Regions from separate parts of the Aromatoleum petrolei genome, predicted to be linked through region 1. Evidence: predicted binding sites of a transcription regulator. Region 1 holds the regulator's gene; each other region holds the start of a gene.

Region 1 (4,514 bases):
TTCTCGGTCTTCTCGAGCTCGACCGCGTGGGCATAGGCGTCGGAATAGGAGTCGCCGGCCAGCACCACCTCGCCGCCGCGCGCCTTGACCGCCTCGACCTTGATCAGCGGCGTCGAGGTCGGCATCACGATCACCGCGCGCACGCCCATGCGCTGTGCCGAAAGTGCGACACCCTGCGCGTGGTTGCCTGCCGAGGCGCAGATCACGCCGCGCTTGAGGGCCTGCGGCGACAGGTGCGCCATCTTGTTGTACGCGCCGCGCAGCTTGAAGCTGAACACCGGTTGCATGTCCTCACGCTTCAGGAAGACGCGGTTGTGCACGCGCTCCGAGAGATTCGTGGCGAGGTCCAGCGGCGTTTCCTCGGCCACGTCGTAGACGCGGGCATTGAGGATCTTTTCCAGGTAATCCGGTGTTGCGGCAGTCATCGGGGAGGCCTTCGCGGGGCGGCGCAAAGACCTTGAGCGTATCAGCCGATGCGGCACTGCGGCAAGAGTCTTGCCGGCCGTTCCCGCTTAGAGGGTTTCCCCGTCGGCGTCGAGCAGGCGTTGCTGACGGTCGATGAATTCCTGCGTTGAATCGATCCCGCGCAGTTGCAGGATGGTCGAGCGCACAGCGGCCTCGAGCAGCACCGCGATGTTGCGCCCCGCGGCGACGGGCAGCGTCGTGCGGATCACCTGTACACCGAGGATGTCCTGTGTCTCGCGTTGCACCGGCAGGCGCGAGGGATCGGACTGGCCCGGCAGGCGGCGCTCGAGGTGCACGATCAGGCGCAGGCGCATCTTTCGCCGGCAGGCGGTCTCGCCGAAAATCGTGCGAATGTTGAGGATGCCCAGGCCGCGCACCTCGATGAAGTCCTTGAGCATCTCCGGGCACCGCCCCTCGAGCACCGTTGGCGCGATGCGCGAGAATTCGACGATGTCATCGGCGACCAGCCCGTGGCCGCGCGAGATGAGTTCCAGGGCCAGCTCGGACTTGCCGGCGCCGGAGCTGCCGGTGATGAACACGCCCACGCCCAGCACGTCCATGAACACGCCGTGCAGCGAGACCTTCTCGGCGAGCTCGCGCGACATGTACAGGCGCAACTGGTCGATCACGCTCGCCGACGGTTGTGGCGTCGTGATCAGGGCGACCTCTGCGTGCTCGCAGATGCCGTTCAGGATGTCGGGGATCCTGCAGCCGTCGGCGACGATGATCGCCGGCGGGCGTGCACCGATGATTTCGGTGAGGTGGTGGGCGACCTTTTCGCGCGAATGCCGCTGCGCCCACGAGAGCTCGGCCGCGCCGAGGATCTGGATGCGCGTCGGATGGATCAGGTTCAGGTGGCCGACGAGGTCGGCCGGCCAGATACGCTCTTCGTTGACCGAGATGACCCGGTCCAGCCGGCCGCTGACGTGCGTCAGCTCCAGCCGTTCGCGGTGCAGGTCATACAGCCGCGCGACGCTGGTCTGCCGCATGCGGACCCCAGGAGGCAAACAGCGTATGGATCGTCGCGACGTCGGGCGCGTTCTGCAGTTGTTCGCGGAAGTCGCGGTCGCTGAACATCTGCGCAAGCTCGGACAGCAGCTGCAGGTGGGTTTCGTTGGCCTGCTCGGGCACGAGCAACACGAACAGCATCGTCACGGGGCGGCCGTCGGGAGCGTCGAACTGCACTGGGGCCGAGAGGCGCAGGAAGGCGCCGGCGGCTTCCTTCAGGCCCTTGATGCGGCCGTGGGGAATGGCGATGCCCTGACCCAGGCCGGTCGAGCCGAGGCGTTCGCGTGAGAACAGGCTGTCGAAGACGACGCTGCGGGCAATGCCCTGATGGTTCTCGAACAGGAGACCGGCTTGTTCGAAAACACGCTTCTTGCTGCTGGCGTCCAGATCGATGACGACGTTCGAGGGGGGCAGGAGTTCGGCGATGAGGCTCATGCGGATCACCACCTGCACGACACGGGCCGTGCCGCTGCCGATCGGATGCGGGAGGAGGCTCGGGGTGTGCGGCAGGCGCGGGTTGAAAACGCGCGAATTATAAACACACCCCGGTCCCTCGGCGTGAATTAAAGGATCACAGCTCGGTCGGTTGCTGGTGCTTCAGCGTGTCGTGGCCGTGGTCGTTGTTCTTGGCCTTGTACTTGAGAACCTGGCGGTCGAGCTTGTCGGCCATGCTGTCGATGGCTGCATACAGGTCGGCGTCCTCGCTCTCGACGTAGATGTCCTTGCCGCGCACGTGCAGCGTCACTTCCGCCTTCTGGCGCAGCTTCTCCACCGACAGGATCACGCTGACGCTGGTCACGTTGTCGAAATGGCGGATGACGCGATCGAGCTTCGTATTGACGTACTCGCGGATCGCGGGGGTGACTTCGACGTGATGTCCGGTGATGGTGAGATTCATGATGTTTCCTCGTATTGTCAGATCGTTTTTCAGATCGCTTTGCGCAGGCTGACCGGCGGAATATTGAGTGACTCGCGGTATTTCGCGATCGTTCTGCGCGCCACCACGATACCCTGCTGGCCCAACAACTCGGCAATTTTCGCGTCGGACAGGGGCTTTTTCCTGTCTTCGGCCTCCACCAGCTGGCGAATCAGCGCTCGAATCGCCGTGGAAGAGGCCGCCCCACCGGTGTCGGTGGCAACGTGACTGCCGAAAAAATACTTCAGTTCGAACACGCCGCGCGGTGTGGCCATGAATTTCTGCGTCGTGACCCGCGAAACAGTCGATTCGTGCAGTTCGAGCTGGTCCGCGATCTCCCTCAACGTCAGGGGTCGCATCGCCACATCACCATAATCGAAGAACTGTCGCTGCTGGTCAACGATCGCCTGCGAAACCCGCAGGATGGTGTCGAAACGCTGTTGCACGTTCTTGATTAGCCAGCGTGCTTCCTGCAGCTGGCTGGTCAGCGCGCCGCCCGATCCGCGGTTCTGTTGCAGGATGCTGGCGTACAGTGAGTTGATGCGCAGCTTGGGCATCGCCTCGGGGTTGAGCGTGACGGCCCAGCGGTTGCGGATCTTGCGCACGACGACATCCGGCAGGATGTAGCGCGTCTCCTGCACCGAGTGCTGCGAGCCCGGATGCGGATCGAGCCTGCAGATCAGCGCGTGCGCGGCGCGCAGTGCGTCGTCGTCGCAGCCGGTGGCGCGCTTGATGCGCAGAAAGTTGCGTTCAGCGAGCAGGTCGAGGTGCTCGTCGACGATCTTCAGCGCGAGGTCACGCGTCGGGTCCGACGGCATTGCGCGGAGTTGCAGGCTGAGGCATTCCTGCGGGTTGCGCGCGCCGATGCCGGCCGGGTCGAGGTTCTGCACGTGGCGCAACGCGATCGAGAGGTCGTCGAGGTCGTATTCGAGTTCCGGCGGCAGCAGCGGCAGCAGCTCCTCGAGCGACTGGTTGAGGTAGCCGTCCTCGTCGAGCGCCTCGATGATGAAGCGCACCAGCGCGCGGTCGCGATCCGACAGCGGCGACAGGCTCACCTGCTGGTCGAGGTGATCGCGCAGGCTGGTGCCGGCAGCCTGCAGTTCCTGGAAGTCGGTGTCGTCGTCATCGTCGCGGTTCGACGAACCACTGCTCGCGCTCGACCATTCGCCGGCTTCGTCGAAACTCGCCGGTTCGGCCTCGCCATGCCCCTCCTCGCCGGGCGTCGGGGTGTCGGCCTGGCTGCCGGAGTCGGGCGCTTCGCCGGAGGGCTGCGCGGCACCCGGGGCGAAGTCGCTGCCGTCGCCGTCCTCGCGCTCGAGCATGGGGTTCTCGAGGAGGAAGCGTTCCAGCTCCTGGTTGAGCTCCAGCGTCGACAGCTGCAGCAGCTTGATCGACTGCTGCAGCTGCGGCGTCAGCGTGAGGTGCTGGGAGATCTTGAGCTGGAGGGACGGTTTCATGGGGCTACGCGGGCAGGATCAGAGGCGGAAATGCTCGCCGAGATAGACGCGGCGAACCTGTTCGTTGGCGACGATCTCGTCGGGTCGCCCGCTCGCGAGCACGCGGCCCTCGCTGATGATGTAGGCGCGGTTGCAGATGCCGAGCGTCTCGCGCACGTTGTGGTCGGTGATGAGCACGCCGATGCCGCGGTCACGCAGGAAGCGGATGATCTTCTGGATGTCGAGCACCGCGATCGGGTCGACGCCCGCGAAGGGTTCGTCGAGCAGGATCAGGCGCGGGTCGGTCGCCAGCGCGCGCGCAATCTCGCAGCGCCGCCGCTCGCCGCCCGACAGCGACACCGCGGTGTTGTCGCGCAGATGGGCGATGCCCAACTCCTCGAGCAGTTCCTCGAGGCGTTCGTCGACGCGCTCGCTGTTCAGCCCCTGCAGTTCCAGCACCGCCCGGATGTTCTCGGCGACGGTGAGCTTGCGGAACACGCTCATCTCCTGCGGCAGGTAGGACAGGCCGAGGCGCGCGCGCGCGTGCACGGGCAGGTGCGTGAGCTCGGCGTCGTCGAGGCGGATGTCGCCGCCGTCGGCACGTACGAGGCCCACGATCATGTAGAAGCAGGTGGTCTTGCCGGCACCGTTGGGGCCCAGCAGGCCGACGACTTCGCCGCTGCCGACCT
Region 2 (4,514 bases), 1.4 Mb from region 1:
CTCGCCATCGCGCGGGCTGAAGGACACCGCGTTTGCGAGCAGATTCGCCAGCACGATGCGCAACTTGTCGGGGTCGGCGCTGAACGGCGGCGGGTCTCCATGCAATGCGACCTTAAGATTGCGTGTCTGGATCGGCAGCTGCTGCTCCGCGATCACCGAGTCGGCCAGCGCACGCAGCATCACGGGGCGGCGGCGCAGGTTCCGAGCATGGAACACCGCGGCGTTGTAACCGAGCAGATCCTCGATCCGTTCCTGCAGGGCGTGCGTGTTGTGCTGCAGGATTGCCACCACCTCACGCTGCTCGCCGCTCAGCCCACCGACCACTCCGTCCTCGAGCAGTGCAATTCCTTCGCGGAGGGATGCCAGCGGTGTCTTCAATTCATGCGACACATGGCGCAGCACGCGATTGCGGTTCGCCTCGAAATCGGCGAGTCGCAGCCGCAACCAGTCCAGGCGGCGGCCGACGCGGCGCAGGTCGGCCGGGCCGGGAATCGCCACCTGCTCGTCGAAGCGACTCTCGCCCAGCGCTTCGATGGCGGCCTCGAGGCGGTTGATCGGGCGCAGCAGCCACCAGCCCGTGAGCGCGGCGAAGGTGCAGGCCGCGATGATCGCGGCGAGCACGTGCCAGGCCAGCCTGTCGCGGTTCGCGTCGAGTTGCTCGAGCAGGGCCTGGCTCTGGTGGCCGAGTTGCGCCTGCACCTCGCCGGCGAGTTGCTCGTTGAGCGGCGGCACACGGCCCAGTGCGGCGATGGCTGAATCCGCGGGGCCGTCCTCGGTGAGGCTCGCTCCGGCCGCGTCGGCGGCCGCTTGCCACTCCTCGACCAGCGCACTCACGCTCGGCGCACGCAGCGCGGCGATCGTCTGCAGCGCCGTGAGCGATTCCCGGCGCGCCAACTCGAAGCGGTCGCGCAGCAAGGGATCCTTCAACACGAGGAACTGGCGCGCGCTACGCTCCATATCCACGCTGCGTTCGCCCAACTGCTGCACCGCGCTGGAGTACTTCAGCGCATCGCCCACGCTCTCGCGGTGTCGTGACGCGAACTCCTCCAGCGTGATCAGCCCCCCCAGCGCAGTGGCGCCCAGGATCGCCGCAACGAGCAGGAAGCTGGCAAGCAGCGAGTGACTGAAGGACAGGCGCGACATGGCTGGAGGATCTTCGTAAACCAGCGCGACAGTTTAGGTGGCGCCCGCGCGCCCGCGTCGTAAGCAAGTGCAAGGCAGTGTTTCCGGACGATTTCCGTGTCGCCTCCAGGAGACATCGCAAAAATCAACAAAAACAGATGGATGGCGATTTATGCCGCAGATACTGTCGCCGCCAGGCGACAGAATCGGCATCTGTTCCCCGCGAGATTCCGTCGCCGGGGAATAAATTCATTAAATTCATGATCTTGGATTCATGGCACGGCAGCTGCTTAGGCGGCCCACGGGGGCGATGATCGTCGGCCCGGAAACGTTATGGATTCAAGGAGAGACCATGTTCAACAAACCCGCCCTGTTCCCCAAGGTTCCAGACACCCCGGCTTCGCGCAGCAACGGCACCATGCGGTCGCCGTCGGGCACTCTGACCTCGGGGCCGGCGTCCACCGGTGCAAGCCTGTCGCGTAGCTCGACCGAACTGCCGGCCTCGTCCAGCGACTCCTCTCCGGCCGCTGAAGGCACGGCGCCGGCCTCGAGCGGCCTTGCCGCCGCAGCGATCGACGACACCACCCAGGACACCGGCAGCCGCCTCATCGTCGGGCCGGACGTCAAGCTGAAGGGCGCCGAGATTCTCGACTGCGATACCTTGGTGGTCGAAGGTCGGGTCGAAGCGACGATGGACAGTCGCGTGATTCGCATTGCCGAAAACGGCTCGTTCGCCGGCACCGTCGGCATCGATGTCGCCGAAGTGCGCGGCCGTTTCGAAGGCGAGCTGACCGCCCGCAGCCAGCTGATCATCCACTCGACCGGCCGGGTCAGTGGCAAGATCCGCTACGGCAAGATCCTGATCGAGGAAGGTGGCGAGATCTCGGGCGACGTCCAGTCGCTGGCCACTGCGAAGGACGCCAAGGATGGCGGGCGCGACTCCGTGCGTGCGGTCGGGCGCGACGAGCCCAGCGTGAAGGTCGCAGTCGGCGCCTGACGCTCCCTGCGTTCAGGAAAGCGGCAGCCGCCCTCCGACGAGGACGGTTGCCCGCAATTCATTCAGCTGTCGTCGTCTTCGTCTTCGAAGCCGACCGTGAAGCGCGACAGCATCGATTTCAACGCTGCCTCGTTTTCCGGGCGGTCGAGCTCGAACAGGCGGAAACCCGTGCTGCAGAACTCGGGATTGGTGTCGAAGCCCGACCACATCGCCTTGGCCGGCAACACCACGCTGCGCGCCTTGCCGTGATCGTCGGGCAGGTCGATGCGCAGGCGGTACAACTGGCCTGTCAGCAGCTGGCTCGGACCATACACGAGCAGGCCGCCCTTGCTGATGTCGCCGATGCGCCCGATGAATTTCCCCGTCTCCGCGTCGTACACGCGAAACGAAATCGAGATCGATCGGCGGCGAAACAGTCGGTGTTCCATGTCGTCGGTTCCCGCGTCTGAAGATTGGACGGCTCAGTTCGCCTGGCCGCGAGCCTCAGTCACCGCGAGCGTCAGCGGCTGATAGCTCCAGTGACGTTCCCATGCCGCACGTACCATGTTCGGGTACTCGGGCCGACCAAGGCTGCCGTTGTAGCGCCCGAGCGCCCGGTACAGGTCACCCTTCTCGATGTCGAGGTAGTGGCGCAGGATCGTGCAGCCGTAGCGCAGGTTCGTGCGCAGGTGAAACAGATTGTCCTCGGCTCCGCCGATCAGCTTTACCCAGAACGGCATCACCTGCATGTAGCCGCGCGCCCCGGAGCTCGACACCGCGTACTTGCGGAAACCGCTCTCGACCTGGATCAGGCCGAGCACGAGCTGCGGGTCGAGCCCCGCTCGGGTCGCCTCGTAATGCACCGAAGTCAGCAGATCCTCCCGATAGCTGCGATCCGGGATGCGTTTCTCCAGGCGCTGCGACATCTCGCCCAGCCAGCGCGCGCGCTCGCCCGCATCCGCGATCATCAGTTCCGGCGCTCCCGCGTCGCTCACCGCAGCGTGCAGCGCCGCCCGCACGCTCGCCGCCATCGGCTCGTACAGCTGGTTGCCGGCCGATGCGGCGCCGCTGACGGCGAGTGTGGCCGTCAGGGCAGCGCGCAGCAGCAGTCGGAACATGCCTGTCATGCGTCCGTTATAGCCGAAAGTCATTCGCCCCGCAGCTTCGCGGCAACGAAACCCGCCAGATCACCGATCGCCACCTTGGTCGCTTCGGCGTCGCGCCGGCCCTGGTACTCGGCCATGCCTTCCTTCAGACCACGCTCGCCGATCACCACGCGATGCGGCACGCCGATCAGCTCCCAGTCGGCGAACATCACGCCGGGACGCTCGTCGCGATCGTCGAGGATCGCATCCACGCCCGCAGCGAGCAGCCCTTCGTAGAGCTTGAGCGCCTCGCTGCGCACCGCCTCGGACTTGCCCCAGCCGACCGGGCACACCACGATGCGGAAAGGCGCGAGCGCGTCGGGCCAGATGATGCCGCGCGCGTCGTTGTTCTGCTCGATCGCTGCACCCATGATGCGTGTCACGCCGATGCCGTAACAGCCCATCTCGAAGTGCTTGGGCTTGCCGTCCTCGTCGAGGAAGGTCGCGTTCATCGACTTCGAATACTTCGTGCCGAGGTAGAACACGTGGCCCACCTCGATGCCACGCTGGATCGCGAGGCGTCCCTTGCCGTCCGGGCTCGGGTCGCCCTCGATCACGTTGCGCAGGTCGGCGACGAGGTCCGGTTCGGGCAGGTCGCGGCCCCAGTTGGCCCCGGTGTAGTGGTAGTCCTCGTCGTTGGCGCCGCAGATGAAGTCGGACATGTTCGCCACCGTGCGGTCGGCGACGACCTTGACCGCCTTCTTCATGCCGATTGGTCCGAGGTAGCCGGGCTTGCAGCCGAAATGGTCGTGGATCTCGGCCTCGGTCGCGAAGCGGAAGCCCGCCTTCAGGCCCTCAACCTTGCTTGCCTTAACCTCGTTCAGCGCGTGGTCGCCGCGCACCAGCAACAGCCACACCGTGACGCCGGCCGGCTTGCCCTTCTCATCGACGTCGTCGGTCGCGAGCACGAGCGACTTCACGGTCGTCGCGAGTGGCAGGCCGAGGAGCTTCGCGACGTCGGCGCAGGTCGCGGCGCCCGGGGTCGGAGTCTTCTCCAGCCCGTGCATCGGCGCCGCGCGCGACGCCAGCAGCGGCAGCGCCTCGGCCAACTCAATGTTCGCGGCGTAGTCCGAATCCGGGCAGTACACGATCGCATCCTCGCCGGTGTCGGCGATCACTTGGAACTCGTGCGAACGGTCGCCGCCGATGGCGCCCGTGTCGGCTGCCACCGCGCGGTAGGTGAGGCCCAGGCGGTCGAAGATGCGGCAGTAGGCCGCGTACATCGCGTCGTAGCTGCGCCCCGCGGCCTCCACGTTGCGGTCGAAGGAGTA
Region 3 (4,514 bases), 1.0 Mb from region 1:
TTCAGGCCGGCGAACATCCAGTCGAGGTAGGTGCCGTCATTGACGGCGCTGGGGAGCAGAAACACGCCCCAATTCCATTGGTATTCCATGCAAGACTCCAGAAACGTCGGAGGGAAAGACCCCTGCGGCTGCGGCGGGCGCAGCCCGTCCCTGCCACCGGCGCGCGGGGCGTCGGCAGAAGGGATGCTTCAGGGGCGGGAGCCCGGGATCGGACCGGGCATCGGTTCCGAGCTTGTGAAGAAATCGTAGCGAGCGGCCCGAGTTCGTTCCGAGAAGCGCAGCCGTACAAGTAGTACGGGGAGCATCACAGGGACGAAATCGGGTCGCGCAGTAGATTTATTCGCGAGCTCTTAGTACTCCCAGAAAATGCGCTGTAGCTCCTTGCTGTCCTGCGTCGCGGTCAGTGCGACCGCGGCGAGGATGCGCGCCTTCTGCGGATTGAGGTCGTGGGCGACGACCCAGTCGTACTTGTCGTCGGGCTGTTCGGCATTGCGCAGCACGAAGCCGCCGCCGGTGACACGCGCCGAGCGGATCACCTGCACGCCCTTGCTGCGCAGCTCCTGCAGCTCCGGCACGATGTGCTTCGCCACCGAGCCGTTGCCGGTGCCGGCGTGGATCACCGCCTTCACGCCGTCCTTGCCGTACGCGCGGTAGGCCGACGGGCTCATGTTGCCGTAACCGTAGGCGACCTCGACCGGTGCGAGCTTCTCGATCTTGTCGATGTCGAACTCGGAGCCCGTCGTGTGGCGCTTGGCGGGGGCACGGAACCAGTAGCTCTTGCCCTCGACGACCATGCCCAGCGCGCCCCACGGGCTCTTGAACGCCTCGGTGCGGATGTTGATCGTTTTGCTCACGTCGCGACCGCTCTGGATCTCGTCGTTCATCGTCACCAGCACGCCCTTGCCGCGCGCATCCTTCGCCGCGGCGACGGAAACGGCGTCGTACAGGTTGAGCATGCCGTCGGCCGACAGCGCGGTACCCGGACGCATGGCGCCGACCACGACGATGGGCTTGTCGGTGTGCACGACGAGGTTGAGGAAGAAGGCCGTCTCCTCCAGCGTGTCGGTGCCGTGCGTCACGACGATGCCGTCGACGTCGTCCTGCTTCGCCAGCGCGGCGACGCGCTTGCCCAGCGTCATCAGCTGCTCGTTGGTGAAGCTCTCCGAGGCGATCTGGAACACCTGCTCACCGCGCACGTCCGCGACGTCGGCAAGTTCCGGCACGCCGGCGATCAGCTTGTCGACCGGCACCTTCGCGGCCTGGTAGGTCGCGCTGTTGGCAGCGGTGGCCCCCGCACCGGCGATCGTGCCGCCGGTGGCGAGGATGACGATTTTGCTTTTGGCAGCGGCGAAAGCGGTGCTGCTGGACAGCGCCAGCGCGGCGATCAGCGCCAGCGTACGGCCGGCGGTCCAGCCCTTGCGGTTGCGAACTTGCATCTCGAGTCTCCTGAAGCGGCCCCGCGCGGGGGCCGTCTGTATTTTTTTGGTCGGGGTCGGGGGATGGAGCGGCGATTACTCGAACGGGCGGTCGTTCGGCTCCTTGAAGAGCTTCTTCATCGCGTCCGAGATCGGGAAGCCGAGGTTGATGTTCTTCGGGGGAATCGCCGCGAGGAACCACTTGTTGTAGATCGCCTCGGCCTCGCCGGAGGTCATGGTCTTCGCGATCGCCGCATCGACCACCTTCTTGAAGGCCGGGTCGTCCTTGGCCATCATGCAGCCGTAGGCTTCATACGACTGCGGCGTGCCGGTGATGGTCCAGTCGCCGGGACGCTTGGCCTTCGCCAGTTCGCCGTAGAGCAGCGCGTCGTCCATCATGAAGGCGACCGCGCGCCCGGTTTCCAGCGTCAGGAAGGACTCGCCGTGGTCCTTGGCGCTGATGATGTTCATGCCGAGCTTCTTGTCCTCGTTCATCCTGCGCAGCAGGCGCTCCGAGGTCGTGCCGGCGGTCGTCACGACGTTCTTGCCGGCGAGCTGCTCGAAATCCGTCACGCCCGACTCCTTCTTGGTCATCAGGCGCGTGCCGACGACGAAGATGGTGTTCGAGAAGGCGACCTGCTTGGCCCGCTCGGTGTTGTTCGTGGTCGAACCGCACTCGATCGACACGGTGCCGTTCTGCACCAGCGGGATACGGTTCTGCGAGGTGACCGGCATCATGCGCACCTGCAGGTTGGGCATCTTCAGCTCGGCTTTGATGGCCTCGACGACCGTCAGCATCATCTCCTGTGAATAGCCCACCACCTGCTGGCTCTGGTCGTAGTAGGAGAACGGGATCGAGGATTCGCGGTGGCCGAGCGTGATCGCGCCGGTCTCCTTGATCTTCTGCAGCGTGTTGGCCTGCGCGACGGCGGGCACGAGGGCGACGGCTCCGGCGGTGATCAGGGCGGCGAGAGTGGCATTCAGGGGCTTGCGCGGCAGCATCATGTCTCCTTTGGTATGGCGGGATAAATAATCCCGATGGCCATATCCATTGCAGACGGCGTGCCAGCTTTTTTGCTGCAGCGCGCAAAACTCGCAGCCCTTGAAATCCGCGACGTGCCTGTCGCCGCGTTGTGCGTGTCCGTTCGGAAATCCGAACCACGGCCCTTTCGGGCGTTCGGATTTCCGAACACCACCCGGATTCGACGACGGCGTCGGATGAACGCCCCGGCGTTGAAGCTTGCGGCGATCGCTACATCGCGCGCCCCGCCGTCATCTCGCGTGCCTCCCAATTGTGCGGGATACCCGAAGCATGAGACCGTGAACCAGTTTCCGCGCCCTCGGGGAGCCCGCCATTACGCTCGTGACCGCCCTCCTCCTTCTCGCCGGTACCGCAGCCGTACTCGTCACCCTGCGTGCCGCGGTGCATTACGCGATACGGGCGAGCCTCGCCGCGCCACGCGTCCGCGAGACGGAGACCCCGGCGGCCCGAGGCCTCGCCTTCGAGACGGTGCGCATCCCGACCGCGAACGGCAGGCTGCTTCACGCCTGGCTGATCCCCGCCGAGGCGGCAGGCCGCGCACCCGCCGTCGTGATCGTGCACGGCTGGGGCGGCAACGCGCAGATGATGCTGCCGCTGGCCGGCCCGCTGCATCGTGCCGGCTTCGCGACGCTGCTCATCGATGCACGTTGCCACGGACTCTCGGACGCCGACAGCTTCGCCTCGCTGCCGCGCTTCGCGGAAGACGCGAGCCACGCCTGCGACTGGCTCGCGGGCCGTGCGGAGATCGACCCGCAGCGCATCGCGCTGTTGGGCCACTCCGTCGGCGCCGGCGCCGTCCTCCTCGCCGCCGCGCGCCGTCGCGACGTTGCGGCGGTGGTCAGCGTCGCCGCCTTCGCACACCCGCAGGAGATGATGAATCGCTGGCTCGCCGGCCGGCACCTGCCGGGAATCGTCGCGCGCTACATCCTCGGCCACGTGGAGCGCACCATCGCGCACCGCTTCGACGACATTGCCCCGCTGCGCAGCATCACCCGGCTGGACTGCCCCGTGCTGCTCGTGCACGGCGAACAGGATACGGTCGTCCCACCAGCCGACGCCCGCCGGATCCACGCCGCCGCCCGCCCGGGCGCCGTCGAGCTCCTGAGCCTGCCCGGCGATCACGAATCCTTCGTCGACATGGAGCGCGAAATCGCGGGCGTCGTGGCCTTTCTTCAGCGCGCCGGACTGTAGGGGTGTTGCTCGCGCCAGTGCCGTGCGACATCGACGCGCCGGCATACCCACACGCGGTCGTGCTTCTCGATGTGGTCGAGGAAGCGCTGCAGCGCACGGAAGCGCCCTGGGCGGCCGAGCAGGCGGCAGTGCATGCCGACCGACATCATCGCGGGGCGCTCGTCGCCTTCCGCGTACATCACGTCGAAAGCGTCGCGCAGGTATTCGAAGAATTCGTCGCCGTGCGAGAAGCCCTGCGGCAGCGCGAAGCGCATGTCGTTGGTGTCGAGCGTGTAGGGGACGATGAGCTGCGGCACGGCCTCGCCGTCGGTCTTCTTCACCTCCATCCAGAACGGCAGGTCGTCGCCGTAGTAGTCGGCGTCGTACAGGAAGCCGCCGTAGTCGGCGACCAGGCGGTGCGTGTTGGGGGAGTCGCGGCCCGTATACCAGCCCAGCGCGCGCTCGCCGGTGAGGCGCTCGATGATCTCCATGCCGATGCGCATGTGCTCGCGCTCGGTGGCCTCGTCGACGTTCTGGTAGTGGATCCAGCGCCAGCCGTGGCAGGCGATCTCGTGGCCCAGCTCGCGGAAGGCGGCGGTGACTTCGGGGTGCCGCTGCAGCGCCATCGACACGCCGAAGATCGTCAGCGGCAGGCCGCGGCGCTCGAACTCGCGCAGGAAGCGCCACACCCCGACGCGCGAGCCGTACTCGTAGATGCCTTCCATCGACAGGTGGCGGTCGGGGATCGCGGGCGGGTTGAAGAGTTCGGACAGGAACTGTTCGCTGCCGGGGTCGCCATGCAGCACGCAGTTCTCGCCGCCCTCCTCGTAGTTCAGCACGAACTGCACCGCGACGCGCGCGCGGCCGGGCCAGTTCGCGTACGGCGG
Region 4 (4,514 bases), 1.2 Mb from region 1:
ATGCTCAGATTGCCGATCGAATCGATGAAATCGTCCAGCCACGCGTGCAGGCCGCGCTCGAAGATGGCGTCCATGCGGCCGTAGCGCAGCGTTGCGTAAAGCTGCCCGGCGCGACGTACGGTCTCGTCGGAGCGGCTGTTGCGCACCTTGTCCAGTATCTCCACCACCCCCGCCATGCACGAATGCAGCGCACGGGGCAGATCCTCCCGCAGGATCAGCAGCTCGGCGACCCGCTCCGGGGTGATCACGTCGCGATACACCTTGCGATACACCTCGAAGGCCGACACCGAGCGCAGCAGCGCGCCCCAGTGGTAGAAATCGTTGGCATCGACGAGATCGTCGGCCGCAGGCTGCTGCGCGCCGGCGAGGCTGTGGTACTTCACGTCGAGGATGCGCGCCGTGTTGTCGGCTCGTTCGAGCAAGGCCCCCAGACGGATGAACTGGAAGGCCTCGTCCTGCAGCATCGTGCCGAACATCGCGCCACGCAGCAGCGAGGCGCGCTGCTTCACCCAGTCGAAGAAGGCGGCAATGCCGCTGGCGTGGATCTGTTCGAAGCTCTGGCCACGCAATTGCAGCCAGGTCTCGTTGATGGTCTCCCACATTTCGGCCGTCAGCGTGCCGCGCACCGCATGGGCGTTCTCGCGCGCGGCACGCAGGCAGCTGAAAATCGACGAAGGATGCGTCTCGTCGCGCACCATGAAATGCAGCACCTTGGTCGCGGTGACCTCGTCGTGCCGCTTCGCGTAGGCGTATTCGAGGCTGTTCAGCGCGATGATCGCGTTCCAGCTGCTGCGCTCGGTTTCGGCGTCGTGCGGGACGAGCGACATCTGATAATTGACGTCGAGCAGGCGCGCGAGGTTCTCGGCGCGTTCGGAATAACGAGCCATCCAATAGAGATGATCGGCGGTGCGGCTCAGCATGATTCGGGCTCCGGCGCGGCAGTCCTGGTCGGGGAGCGAAGGCGGCAAGGCTCAGCGGTGCGGTTCGGCATGGCCGTTCTCCAGCACCCAGGTGTCCTTGGTTCCGCCGCCCTGCGAGGAATTGACCACCAGCGAGCCCTCGCGCAACGCGACGCGCGTGAGTCCGCCCGGCACCAGCGAGACTTCCTTGCCCGAGAGCACGAAGGGCCGCAGGTCGATGTGGCGCGGCGCAATGCCGCCATCGATGTAGGTCGGACAGGTCGACAGCGCCAGCGTCGGCTGCGCGATGTACTTGTCCGGATGTGCGACCAGCACCGCACGGAACTGCTCGATCTCGGCCTTCGTCGCGGCCGGCCCCACCAGCATGCCGTAGCCACCCGCACCGTGCACCTCCTTCACCACCAGCTCGGGCAAATGGTCCAGCACGTAGCGCAGGTCGTCCTTCTCGCGGCAGCGGTAGGTCGGGACATTGTTGAGGATCGGTTCCTCGCCCAGGTAGAAGCGCACCATCTCGCCGACGTAGGGGTAGATCGACTTGTCGTCCGCGACGCCGGTACCGATAGCGTTGCACAGTGTCACACGCCCCGCATGGTAGGCCCTTAGCAGGCCGGGCACGCCCAGCATCGAATCGGAGCGGAAGACCTGCGGGTCGAGGAAGTCGTCGTCGATACGGCGATAGATCACATCAACGCGCTTCGGCCCGCGCGTCGTGCGCATGTAGACCGCGTCGTGGTCGATGAACAGGTCGCGACCTTCGACGAGTTCGACGCCCATCTGCTGCGCGAGGAAGGAATGCTCGAAATAGGCCGAATTGAACGCCCCCGGCGTCATCACGACCACCGTCGGATCGTCCACGCCCGCCGGCGCCACCGCGCGCAGCGTCTCCAGAAGCAGGTCCGGATAGTGCTCGACGGGCGCGATCTTCTGCTGCGCGAAGAGCTCGGGAAAGAGCCGCATCATCATCTTGCGGTTCTCCAGCATGTAGGACACGCCCGAAGGCACACGCAGGTTGTCCTCCAGCACGTAGAACTCGCCCGCTCCCGCGCGCACGACGTCCACGCCCGCGATGTGCGCATAGATGCCGTTGGGCACCTTGAACCCCTTCATCTCGGGGCGGAATTGCGCGTTGTTGAGCACCTCGCCGGCGGGGATGCGCTCCGCACGCAGGATGTCCTGGCCGTTGTAGATGTCGTCCAGAAACATGTTCAGCGCCTTCACGCGCTGCTTGAGCCCGGCGCGCAGGGTCTTCCACTCGGCATTGGGGATGATGCGCGGGATGGTGTCGAATGGAATCAGCCGCTCGGTGCCCGCCTCCTCGCCATACACGGCGAAAGTAATGCCGAGCCGACGGAACGCCAGGTCCGCCTCGGCCCGCTTGCGCGCCATCACGTCCGGCGACAGGCCACGGGCCCAGGTTTCGAACGGACCGTAGTGCGGGCGCGTGCTCGCGTCCGCGTCGTGCATTTCGTCGAAAACCAGCGTCGTCATGATGATTCGATCCGGAAGCGATTCATCGGACATCAGCGAAGACCATGCCAGGGTCAAATTCCCCACGGGGAAAGCACCATTTCGTGAGGATCTCTTGAATCCCGCACGAAATCGCACCGCATCGGTGCAACCATCACCCAGTCAAGGTGCATCGGCATGCCATGCACCACGATGCGGCCCTCCGCCCGAGGCACACAACAAAGCCGCCCGCGTGCTCACAGGCGGGTAAACCTCATCGTAGGAAATAATTGCCCGCCTCGCGCCCCACACTGCAACGACGACACACCAACCGACCGGGAACCGCTTCAGCCGCCGCCCGCACCGGAATCTTCGGCAGGGTCGTAGGGCACCACGTTCTCCTGCTCGGCAGGATCGTTGCGAGCGACGATCGCCCGCGCCGGATCGACGTCACTGAGATTGCGGGCCTGGTGCGGGACGTCGGGGGGAATGAACAGGAACTCCCCCGCGCTGCTCACGACCCTTTCGCGCAGACCGGGCCCGAAGCGCGTCTCGACACACCCTTCGAGCACATAGATTGCGGTCTCGTATCCGCGATGCCGATGCGGCGCCGCGACACCGCCCGGCGGAATGACCACCAGGTGCATGGACAGCCCCCGGCTGCCCGCCGAGTCCCCCGAGATTCCGACGAAATACGGCAGGCGCTGCCGTGTGGCGATTTCGCGGTCCGGACGCTGTGCGACCACCGTGCGTGAAGGATCGGAGACTGATTTCGGCATGCTGATTCCCCAGCGCAGACGGCACGGCGGCGAAGCGGCCGCACCCGACTCAGCCTAGACCGCCTATCCACCGCTGTCGAGGCGGCTCACGGCCCGGACTTACCCCTGTGCGAGCTCCGGATACTCCTGTCGCAGCGTCTCACCGTCGCGCTTCCACGCAAGGCATTCGCCGATAAAGGCCACTGCACGCGAATCCGGCCAGCGCCGCGGGTCCGGGTCGATCGCAACCTGCTGCGCCATGCGGTCCGGCCACGAGGCCTGCATATAGGTGTTGCCGACCTGGGTGATCAGGTCGGTGAGATGCGCACATCCCTGATCGCTACCGATGCGCTCGCGAATCTGCCGCCCGAAACCCGGCCCAATCTGCAACCCGATCAGGCGGCCGTATGACTCGGTCGCTGCGGGACACGCGCCCCATGGTGCCGCGCGCATTACAGCCCGTACGTCGAGGATCGTGAAGTTGTCGTCGATCAGGAAATCGATGCCCATATGGTGCATGAATTCACCGGCGCGCACCGGAGCGCGCGAACGGAAGGGGACGTCCTCGCCCTTCTCGTCCATCACCGTCGCCTCGATTTCCCACAGGCCATCCTTGCGCCGGAAGGCGCGGCAGGTGATCTGGCGTGTATGCGTGAGCTCGCGCTCGCAGTCTCCAAACATTCCCTTCCTCTTCGACGCTGCTCATCACCACCGCGGTGGCGAACGGACCAATGGTAACGTCAGCCGGGTCGGGAATCACTCGGGCAGACACAGTGCGCGGTTTGCACTCTCGTTTCATAGCAGCCAAAAAGCAAAAGGCCAGCCCCGAGGGACTGGCCTTTTGCCTGAATCAATGGTGCCGTTGAAGTGAATCGAACACTCGACCTACTGATTACGAATCAGTTGCTCTACCAACTGAGCTACAACGGCGAAGAGCCGGGAATATACCGCAGGGTTTCGGATCGTACAAGTACCCTGCCCCAACCGCACAACCTGGGGAAAATACGGAGTCGACGTCATGGTTATAACAAACGATATACTGCGTTCGTAACTTTTTGTTACTTCTCCTCCGGATCGAATGCAATGGCGAAGACCCCGCAAATCGGCACCTGCCTGCTGTTTCCCGCAATCCTCGCCGTCGTGCTGAGTTCCGCCACAGCGGCAGGTCTGCACTTCATCCCCGCGCTCGCCCCCTACGCTGCGGCCATCGTCCTGATGCTCGGCCTCGCATACGGCGGAATTCTCCTTGCCGCCCGGTCGCTGGCGCTGCGCCGCCTCGGAGGCGATCTGCCGCACGTCGTAGGGCTGCTGAGCGGATTGTCCGGTGGGCGGCTCGCCGAGGCCGCCAATTCCGGCGCTTCCCCGGACAGCGTTTCGGGACATGCGACAG

Evidence for each region. The regulator sigma-54, encoded in region 1, starts transcription at its own class of promoters, with help from an activator protein. The targets are predictions, from matches to a motif close to TGGCACGCTTNCTGCTNA.
Region 2: a site for sigma-54 is predicted at 1,398-1,415, ahead of ToN1_RS17410 (bactofilin family protein). Genes of this name have one in related genera too.
Region 3: a site for sigma-54 is predicted at 2,466-2,483, ahead of ToN1_RS06090 (glutamate/aspartate ABC transporter substrate-binding protein). Genes of this name have one in related genera too.
Region 4: a site for sigma-54 is predicted at 2,441-2,458, ahead of ToN1_RS05275 (circularly permuted type 2 ATP-grasp protein). Genes of this name have one in related genera too.

The regions. Positions count from the first base shown of each region.
Region 1 covers NZ_CP059560.1:2,384,171-2,388,684, reverse strand. Annotated here, with positions in the region: gene ilvA (threonine ammonia-lyase, biosynthetic) at 1-425, opposite strand, end outside; gene hprK (HPr(Ser) kinase/phosphatase) at 513-1,454, opposite strand; gene ptsN (PTS IIA-like nitrogen regulatory protein PtsN) at 1,423-1,908, opposite strand; gene hpf (ribosome hibernation-promoting factor, HPF/YfiA family) at 2,045-2,371, opposite strand; gene ToN1_RS10900 (RNA polymerase factor sigma-54) at 2,401-3,846, opposite strand; gene lptB (LPS export ABC transporter ATP-binding protein) at 3,865-4,514, opposite strand, start outside.
Region 2 covers NZ_CP059560.1:3,828,754-3,833,267, forward strand. Annotated here, with positions in the region: gene ToN1_RS17405 (sensor histidine kinase) at 1-1,143, opposite strand, end outside; gene ToN1_RS17410 (bactofilin family protein) at 1,475-2,119, shown strand; gene ToN1_RS17415 (PilZ domain-containing protein) at 2,182-2,547, opposite strand; gene ToN1_RS17420 (lytic transglycosylase domain-containing protein) at 2,581-3,225, opposite strand; gene ToN1_RS17425 (proline--tRNA ligase) at 3,246-4,514, opposite strand, start outside.
Region 3 covers NZ_CP059560.1:1,342,816-1,347,329, forward strand. Annotated here, with positions in the region: gene ToN1_RS06080 (amino acid ABC transporter permease) at 1-89, opposite strand, end outside; gene ToN1_RS06085 (type II asparaginase) at 351-1,436, opposite strand; gene ToN1_RS06090 (glutamate/aspartate ABC transporter substrate-binding protein) at 1,512-2,420, opposite strand; gene ToN1_RS06095 (alpha/beta hydrolase) at 2,779-3,648, shown strand; gene puuE (allantoinase PuuE) at 3,630-4,514, opposite strand, start outside.
Region 4 covers NZ_CP059560.1:1,168,708-1,173,221, forward strand. Annotated here, with positions in the region: gene ToN1_RS05270 (alpha-E domain-containing protein) at 1-920, opposite strand, end outside; gene ToN1_RS05275 (circularly permuted type 2 ATP-grasp protein) at 972-2,408, opposite strand; gene ToN1_RS05280 (cupin domain-containing protein) at 2,714-3,145, opposite strand; gene ToN1_RS05285 (DUF2889 domain-containing protein) at 3,245-3,805, opposite strand; tRNA gene ToN1_RS05290 (tRNA-Thr) at 3,979-4,054, opposite strand; gene ToN1_RS05295 (bacteriohemerythrin) at 4,208-4,514, shown strand, end outside.